One region of the Kitasatospora sp. NPDC041917 genome, then DNA from elsewhere that is predicted to be linked to it. Evidence: predicted binding sites of a transcription regulator. Region 1 holds the regulator's gene; the other holds the start of a gene.
The links. The regulator HrcA, encoded in region 1, represses chaperone genes, less so after heat shock. The targets are predictions, from matches to a motif close to TTNGCACTCNGNNNNNCNGAGTGCNAA.
Positions count from the first base shown of each region.

Region 2: the regulator HrcA is predicted to act here: its motif matches at 1,377-1,403, upstream of groL (chaperonin GroEL).

Region 1 covers NZ_JBVJBI010000006.1:115,168-119,380, reverse strand. The annotation lists gene ACZ6EM_RS09350 (S41 family peptidase) at 1-354, opposite strand, end outside; gene ACZ6EM_RS09345 (16S rRNA (uracil(1498)-N(3))-methyltransferase) at 486-1,235, opposite strand; gene dnaJ (molecular chaperone DnaJ) at 1,311-2,450, opposite strand; gene hrcA (heat-inducible transcriptional repressor HrcA) at 2,526-3,560, opposite strand; gene htpX (zinc metalloprotease HtpX) at 3,850-4,213, shown strand, end outside.
Region 2 covers NZ_JBVJBI010000020.1:139,410-143,622, reverse strand. The annotation lists gene thrC (threonine synthase) at 1-181, shown strand, start outside; gene ACZ6EM_RS24275 (ubiquitin-like small modifier protein 1) at 217-495, shown strand; gene ACZ6EM_RS24270 (cold-shock protein) at 1,033-1,236, shown strand; gene groL (chaperonin GroEL) at 1,558-3,180, shown strand; gene ACZ6EM_RS24260 (hypothetical protein) at 3,310-3,666, shown strand; gene ACZ6EM_RS24255 (hypothetical protein) at 3,688-3,861, shown strand; gene ACZ6EM_RS24250 (HD domain-containing protein) at 3,868-4,213, opposite strand, start outside.

The sequences.
Region 1 (4,213 bases):
GCCCGCGGCGGTGGCGGCGATCGGGCGGCCGTCGGCGGTCCAGCCGAGCACCCGGGTCTGGTGGCTGCCCCAGTGGGTGAGCCGGCGCGCCGGGCCGCCGTCCACCGGCACCACGTGCACCTCGGGCGCGCCGTCCCGGGTGGAGGTGAAGGCGAGGTGCCGCCCGTCCGGGGAGAACCTCGGGTGGTGGACCGGCAGGTGGTCCGCCGTCAGCCGCCAGGCCCGGCCGCCGTCCAGCGGGGCGAGCCAGAGGTCGTCCTCGGCGACGAAGGCGACCAGGTCGCCGTGCAGGTGGGGATGGCGCAGGTAGGCGCCCGCCGAGCTGTTCGAGGAGGTGCTCAGAGAGTCCGTCACCCGGCCAGCCTAAGCAGGTGCGCGTACGATCCGCGCCGTTTTTCCCAGACTTCCGGCGCCGCCCGCGGAGGGCTGTTACGCCCTCCCGGGAACCACCCCGCAGGCCGCCCCGACCGCCTGCACGGCCGCCGTCACGACCAGCGGCCGGTGCGCCCGAGCAGCAGCGCGCCGGCGGCCACCCCGGCGGTCGAGGTGCGCAGCACCGAGGAGCCCAGCCGGTACGGCTTGGCGCCCGCCTCGGCGAAGGCGGCCAGCTCCTCCGGGGAGACCCCGCCCTCGGGGCCGACCACCAGCACGATGTCCCCGCCCTCCGGCAGCCCGGCGTGCGCCAGCGGCTCGGCGCCCTCCTCGTGCAGCACGGCGGCGAACGCGGCCTGCGCCAGCACCGGCGCCAGCTGCCGGGTGGTCATCGGCTCGCGGACCTCGGGGAAGCGCAGCCGGCGGGACTGCTTGCCCGCCTCCCGGGCGGTGGCCCGCCACTTGGCGAGCGCCTTGGCGCCGCGCTCGCCCTTCCACTGGGTGATGCAGCGCGAGGCGGACCACGGGACCACCACGTCCACGCCGACCTCGGTCATCGTCTCCACGGCCAGCTCGCCGCGGTCGCCCTTGGGCAGCGCCTGGACGACCACGATCCGCGGCGCGGGCTCCGGCTCCCGGCGCACGGCGGCGACCGTCACGTCGATCGCGTCCTTGCCGAGCACCTCGGCGACCGTGCCGTCCACCCCGAGTCCCAGCCCGTCGGCCAGGGTGACCGCCTCGCCCCGCTCCAGCCGCTTCACCGCGGCCGCGTGCCGCCCCTCCGGGCCGTCCAGACGCACCACGGCCCCGGGCACGGCGGCGGCGATCCGCTCGGTCTCGACGACGAAGACGGGCGCGGTCATGACGGGGGAACCTCCAGGAGTGGGACGGGAACACGGAAGGGGTGCCGGGATCCCCCGGCACCCCTCCGCGGACGACTACCGGCCGTTGAAGGCGTCCTTCAGGCGGGAGAACAGGCCCTGCTGGCCCGGCGCGAACTGGCCGGACGGCTGCTCCTCGCCGCGCAGCACCGCGAGGCGGCGCAGCAGCTCCTCCTGCTCGGCGTCGAGCTTGGTGGGCGTCTTCACCTCGACGTGCACTATCAGGTCGCCCCGGCCGCCGCCGCGCAGGTGGGTGATGCCCCGGCCGTGCAGCGGGATCGACTGGCCGGACTGGGTGCCGGGCCGGATGTCGACCTCCTCCAGGCCGTCCAGGGTCTGCAGCGGCACCCGGGTGCCGAGCGAGGCCGCCGTCATCGGGATGGTGACGGTGCAGTGCAGGTCGTCCCCGCGCCGCTGGAAGATGGCGTGGGTGGTCTCGGCGATCTCGACGTACAGGTCGCCGGCCGGGCCGCCGCCGGGGCCGACCTCGCCCTCGCCGGCCAGCTGGATCCGGGTGCCGTTGTCGACCCCGGCCGGGATCTTGACGGTCAGGGTGCGGCGGGCGCGCACGCGGCCGTCGCCGGCGCACTCCGGGCACGGGGTCGGCACGACGGTGCCGAAGCCCTGGCACTGCGGGCAGGGGCGGGAGGTCATGACCTGGCCCAGGAAGGACCGGGTGACCTGGGAGACCTCGCCCTTGCCGCGGCACATGTCACAGGTCTGCGCCGAGGTGCCGGGGGCCGCGCCCTCGCCGCTGCAGGTGGTGCAGGTGACGGCGGTGTCGACCTGGAGTTCCTTGGTGGTGCCGAACGCGGCCTCCTCCAGGGTGATCTCCAGCCGGATCATGGCGTCCTGGCCGCGGCGGGTGCGCGAGCGCGGGCCGCGCTGGCCGGCCGCGGCGCCGAAGAAGGCGTCCATGATGTCGGAGAAGCCGAAGCCCGCCGCGCCGGCGCCGAAGCCGCCGGCACCGCCGCCGCCCGGGGACAGCGGGTCCCCGCCGAGGTCGTAGACCTGACGCTTCTGCGGGTCGGAGAGCACCTCGTAGGCGGCGTTGATCTCCTTGAACCGCTCCTGCGTCTTCGGGTCCGGGTTGACGTCCGGGTGCAGTTCGCGTGCCAGGCGCCGGAACGCCTTCTTGATCTCGTCCTGCCCCGCATCCCGTCGGACGCCGAGTACCGCGTAGTAGTCCGTGGCCACCAAATGCTCCGCTTGTTCCGCCTGTAGTAGTGCTGCGACTGGACGCCACCGTTGAAATTCTAACGGTGGCCCTTGCTAGGACTCGGCCAGGATCTGGCCCACGTACCGCGCCACCGCTCGCACCGCCCCCATTGTGCCGGGGTAGTCCATCCGGGTCGGACCGATCACACCCAGTTTCGCCACGCTCTCGTCGCCCGAACCGTAGCCGACCGAAACGATCGAGGTGGAATTCAGCCCTTCATAGGCGTTCTCCCGCCCGATCCGGACCGTCATCGCGGCGTCCGCGGTCTCACCCAGGAGGCGGAGCAGGATGACCTGCTCCTCCAGGGCCTCCAGCACCGGCTGGATGGTGAGCGGGAAGTCGTGCCCGAAGCGGGTCAGGTTGGCCGTGCCGGCCAGCATGATCCGCTCCTCGTTCTGCTCGGCGAGCGTCTCGAACAGGGTCGCCAGGACCGTGCTGACCGTCGGCCGGTCGGCCTGTTCGAACAGCGCCGGCAGCTCCTCCAGCAGCCCCGGGACCTCCGGGAGGCGTCGGCCGGCGGCTCTCGCGTTGATCCGGGCCCGCAGGTCCGCCAGCACCGTCTCGCCGACCGAGCCCGGGCAGTCGACCATCCGCTGCTCGACCCGGCCGGTGTTGGTGATCAGTACCAGCATCACCTTGGCCGGGGCCAGCGCCACCAGCTCGATGTGCCGGACGGTGGAGCGCGTCAGCGAGGGGTACTGCACCACCGCGACCTGCCGGGTCAGCTGGGCGAGCAGCCGCACGGTGCGGGCGACCACGTCGTCCAGGTCGACCGCGCCGTCCAGGAAGTGCCGGATGGCCCGGCGCTCGGGGGCGCTCATCGGCTTGATCTCGGCGAGCTTGTCGACGAAGAGGCGGTACCCCTTGTCGGTCGGGATACGGCCGGCGCTGGTGTGCGGCTGGTGGATGTAGCCCTCCTCCTCCAGCGCCGCCATGTCGTTGCGGACGGTCGCCGGCGAGACCCCGAGGTTGTGCCGTTCCACCAGGGCCTTGGAGCCGACCGGCTCCTCGGTGCCCACGTAGTCCTGCACGATCGCGCGGAGTACGGCGAGCTTGCGTTCGTCCAGCTGGCGGACCTCACCGGCCATGGGGCACGCACCTCCGTCTTCGCACGTTGTCCGACTGTGTCCCTCGCTGCTGCGGGCCGCTCCGGGAGGCCCCCGGTCTTGGCACTCTGAACCTACGAGTGCCAGAACCGTACCTGCCAGTGTAAGGCCCGGGTCCCGCGGCAGGAACGGCCCGAGGGGCGTGATCCTCCCCGCAGTTCCGGACACGGCCCGCGGGGCCCCGGCGGTTCGATCCTCCCGGCACCGGGGTGGTGCCGGGAGGCCGTCCGGGTGGCAGCATCGAAAGCGACGGCGAACGGAGGAGCAAGCGATGTCGAGCTCGGGCCAGCACACCCGTTTCGCGCCCGACCGCGGCCTGACCGGCCGCATGGTCGCGACGATGTTCGTGATCGGGTTGCTGTACGTCGGTTTCACCGGCCTGCTGATCGCGCTGCTGCGCGGCGCCTGGCCACTGATCGTCCTGATCTCCGGCGGGCTGTTCGTGGCCCAGTTCTGGTTCAGCGACAAGATCACCGAACGGGCGATGGGCGCCCACCAGGTGTCCCCGGAACAGTTCCCCCAACTCCACGGCACCGTCGACCGGCTCTGCGCCCTGGCCGACATGCCCAAACCGCGGGTGGCGGTCGCCGACAACGACATGCCGAACGCCTTCGCCACCGGCCGCAACCCGCAGA
Region 2 (4,213 bases), on a different contig from region 1:
GACCGTCGGCGTGCTGAAGAAGCTGGTCGAGACCGGGCAGCTGGATCCGGCCAAGGAAACCGTCGCGATCAACACCGGCGACGGCCTGAAGACCCTGGACGCCGTCTCCGACGCCGGGATGACCGCCGTCATCCGCCCGACGCTGGACTCGTTCCGCGCCGCCGGCCTCGCGTCCGTCTGAACCACCCGATCGGCCCCGCCCCCGCAAGGAGAGTCATGAGCGCCAACGTCCGCATTCCCACCATCCTCCGCACCTACACCGACGGTGCCGCCGTGGTGACCGCCGAGGGTGCCACCCTGGCCGAGGTCGTCGCCGACCTGGAGAAGAACCACCCGGGCATCTCGGCCCGCATCCTGGACGACACCGGCAAGCTGCGCCGCTTCGTGAACGTCTACGTGAACGACGACGACGTGCGTTTCGCCGAGGGCCTGGCGACCGAGATCGAGGACGGCGCCGGCATCTCGATCATCCCGGCGGTGGCCGGCGGCTGCTGAGCCTTCGCGACCAACCAGCGGTCGCCCGCGCGTACGGAATTCCGTTTCCCGTATGCGCGGGCGACCGCTGGCATTCCGGCCGGAATATTTCCCGGTCGAGTCGGAGTAGAGTGTGGCTCGGTTGGGAACAGGGTTTCCCTTTCGGCCCCCGCAGTGCTCGGCCCGGGGGCGTCCGGCCGGCGGGACCGGCCCGTGAAACATGTCAGGCGGATGTCAGAATTCCCGCGGACATTTGAGTAATTCGTCCGCTATGTCCGGCGTGAAATGCCGAGATTATTCCGATTCGGCCCGTCCTGTCCCTTGACATCGAGGCGGAATTACCGGTGGTTGGCCCTGTTGCAGAGGGCGTCGATCCGGATACATTCAGCGGCGGTCGACGCAATCACCCGCTCGCCGGAAGCCGCCTGGCGTCCTGCACGGAGGGTTGCGGCGTGCACGGCTGCGCCCAGGGGGGGTTCCCCGGGCCGGCCTTCAACCAATCCGGGCCCGCGACCTGCGGGCGCGTGAAGGGCCAGCACAGCACTAGGGGAGTTCGGAATGGCTCAGGGCACCGTCAAGTGGTTCAACGCGGAGAAGGGCTACGGCTTCATCGCGGTCGACGGTGGTGCGGACGTCTTCGTCCACTACAGCGCGATCCAGATGGACGGCTACCGCACCCTCGAGGAGGGCCAGCGGGTCGAGTTCGAGATCTCTCAGGGACAGAAGGGCCCGCAGGCGGACATGGTCCGCGCCGCGGTCTGACCCCTTCCGACCCCAGGAGCTCGGCGCGGCCCTGCGGCTGGTGACCTCTCGCTTCTCGACGGGCCCGTGCGACTCGTGTCGCACGGGCCCGTCGGCGTTCCCGGGCGGCCCCGGCGGCGGCTCGCGGATTGCCGATTGGGCTTGCACTCGCCCACCCGGAGTGCTAATCATTGGCGTTAGCACTCACAGTGTGAGAGTGACAGCGGACCGGGTCGGTGAGGCCCCCGGGAGCGGAGGGAATGGACCTCCGCGCACCAGGGCCGTCCGTCGCGGGCACCCCTTGGTCCGAGCAGTCGACCGTGTCCCGGAGGACCACTTCTGATGGCCAAGATCATCGCCTTTGATGAGGAAGCTCGCCGCGGCCTTGAGCGTGGCATGAACCAGCTCGCCGACGCGGTGAAGGTCACGCTCGGCCCCAAGGGCCGCAACGTCGTGCTGGAGAAGAAGTGGGGCGCCCCCACGATCACCAACGACGGTGTCTCCATCGCCAAGGAGATCGAGCTCGAGGACCCGTACGAGAAGATCGGTGCGGAGCTCGTCAAGGAGGTCGCCAAGAAGACGGACGACGTCGCGGGTGACGGCACCACCACCGCCACCGTGCTCGCCCAGGCCCTGGTTCGCGAGGGTCTGCGCAACGTCGCCGCCGGCGCCAACCCGATGGCCCTGAAGCGCGGCATCGAGAAGGCCGTCGCCGCCGTCTCCGACCAGCTGCTGGCCCAGGCCAAGGACGTGGAGACCAAGGAGCAGATCGCCTCCACCGCCTCCATCTCGGCCGCCGACACCCAGATCGGCGAGCTGATCGCCGAGGCCATGGACAAGGTCGGCAAGGAAGGCGTCATCACCGTCGAGGAGAGCAACACCTTCGGTCTGGAGCTTGAGCTCACCGAGGGCATGCGCTTCGACAAGGGCTACATCTCCGCCTACTTCGCCACCGACCTGGAGCGCATGGAGGCGACGTTCGAGGACCCGTACATCCTCATCGCCAACTCCAAGATCGGCTCGGTCAAGGACCTGCTCCCGCTGCTGGAGAAGGTCATGCAGAGCGGCAAGCCGCTGGTCATCATCGCCGAGGACGTCGAGGGCGAGGCCCTGTCGACCCTGGTCGTGAACAAGATCCGTGGCACCTTCAAGTCCGTCGCCGTCAAGGCCCCGGGCTTCGGTGACCGCCGCAAGGCCATGCTCGGCGACATCGCCATCCTCACCGGTGGCACCGTCATCTCCGAGGAGGTCGGCCTCAAGCTGGAGAACGCCGGCATCGACCTGCTGGGCACCGCCCGCAAGGTGGTCATCACCAAGGACGAGACCACCATCGTCGACGGTGGCGGCGACAGCGAGCAGGTCGCGGGCCGCGTCAACCAGATCCGCGCCGAGATCGAGAACAGCGACTCGGACTACGACCGCGAGAAGCTCCAGGAGCGCCTCGCCAAGCTGGCCGGCGGCGTGGCCGTCATCAAGGCCGGCGCGGCCACCGAGGTGGAGCTCAAGGAGCGCAAGCACCGCATCGAGGACGCCGTCCGCAACGCCAAGGCCGCCGTCGAGGAGGGCATCGTCGCCGGTGGTGGCGTCGCCCTGCTGCAGGCCGGTGTCGCCTTCGACAAGCTGGAGCTGGACGGCGACGAGGCCACCGGTGCCAACATCGTCAAGGTCGCGCTGGAGGCCCCGATCAAGCAGATCGCGACCAACGCCGGCCTGGAGGGTGGCGTCGTGGTGGAGAAGGTGCGCAACCTCCCCGCCGGTCACGGCCTGAACGCGGCCACCAACACCTACGTCGACCTGATCGCCGAGGGCATCATCGACCCGGCCAAGGTCACCCGCTCCGCGCTGCAGAACGCCGCCTCCATCGCGGCGCTGTTCCTCACCACCGAGGCCGTCATCGCCGACAAGCCGGAGAAGGCCGCCGCGGCCGCCGGCGGCGGCATGCCGGGCGGTGACATGGACTTCTGATCCTGATCGTTTCGATCGGATCGGTTGGACCTCGTCCGTGTGGGCGGTTCCCTTCGGGGGGCCGCCCACACGGCGTTTCGGCGTTCCGGTCGTTTCGGTGTTCCGGACGTGTCGACGGAGAATGGACGGATGGCTGCTGACGACATCGAGACCGCCCTGCACAACGCACGGGCACTGATCCTGGCCGACCTCACCGCGCGGGACGTGGCGGACGCCGCCGTCGTCTCGCTGGTGGAGCAGGCCGTGACGCACCGCCGCTGGTGGCTGGAGCAGTGGCCGGACGGCACCGAGTACGTGCTCGGGCTGGTCGCCCAGGACGTCCAGGACGCGCTGCTGGAGGCGTACGGGCGCTGGCCGCTGTGCGCCGACTGCGCGGCCGACGGGGACCCGCACGCCCTGGGCGTGGAACCCGAGCTGGGGCCGGACCCGCACTGGGTGTGCGGCAAGCAGGGCGCGGTGGTGGCACCCGTGGGGAAGCTCGGGTAGACCCGTGCGTACGGTGGCGGCATGAGGCGCTGGGTGTGGGGTGCGGCGGGCGGGTGCTGCGGGCTCGGGCTGTGGTGGGCCGCGGTGGAGCTGTCGGGGGCCGACCAGGACGCGTGGTGGGCCGTGGTGGGTCGCCTGCCCGCGGTGCTGGCGGGAATGGCCGCCGCGGACCGGGTGCTCGCGCGGCGGGGCTGACGGGCGTCAGAGGGCGCCGAGTTCGGCCGTCAGATTGGTCCGCGCGGCGGCCGTGAAGCGCTCGCGGGCGGCGGGGGTGCGGTAGAGCGCGGGCAGGGCGAGCAGGTGGCGCAGGACGGCGGCCCGGCCGGCCGAGAAGTCCGGCGCGGGGACGAAGCCGTACTCCTCGCGGACGGCGGCCGCGTACGCCGCGTACGCCTCGGGGCTGCCGCCGAGGACGGCGAGGTCCGCGTCGCAGAGCACCTCGCCGTTGCGGTCGCCGGGCGCCGGGTCGTGGCCGACGGTGAGCAGCACCAGGCGCTCGACCTCGGCGACCCGCTCGGCGGGCAGTCCGGCGGCGGTCAGCGCGCGG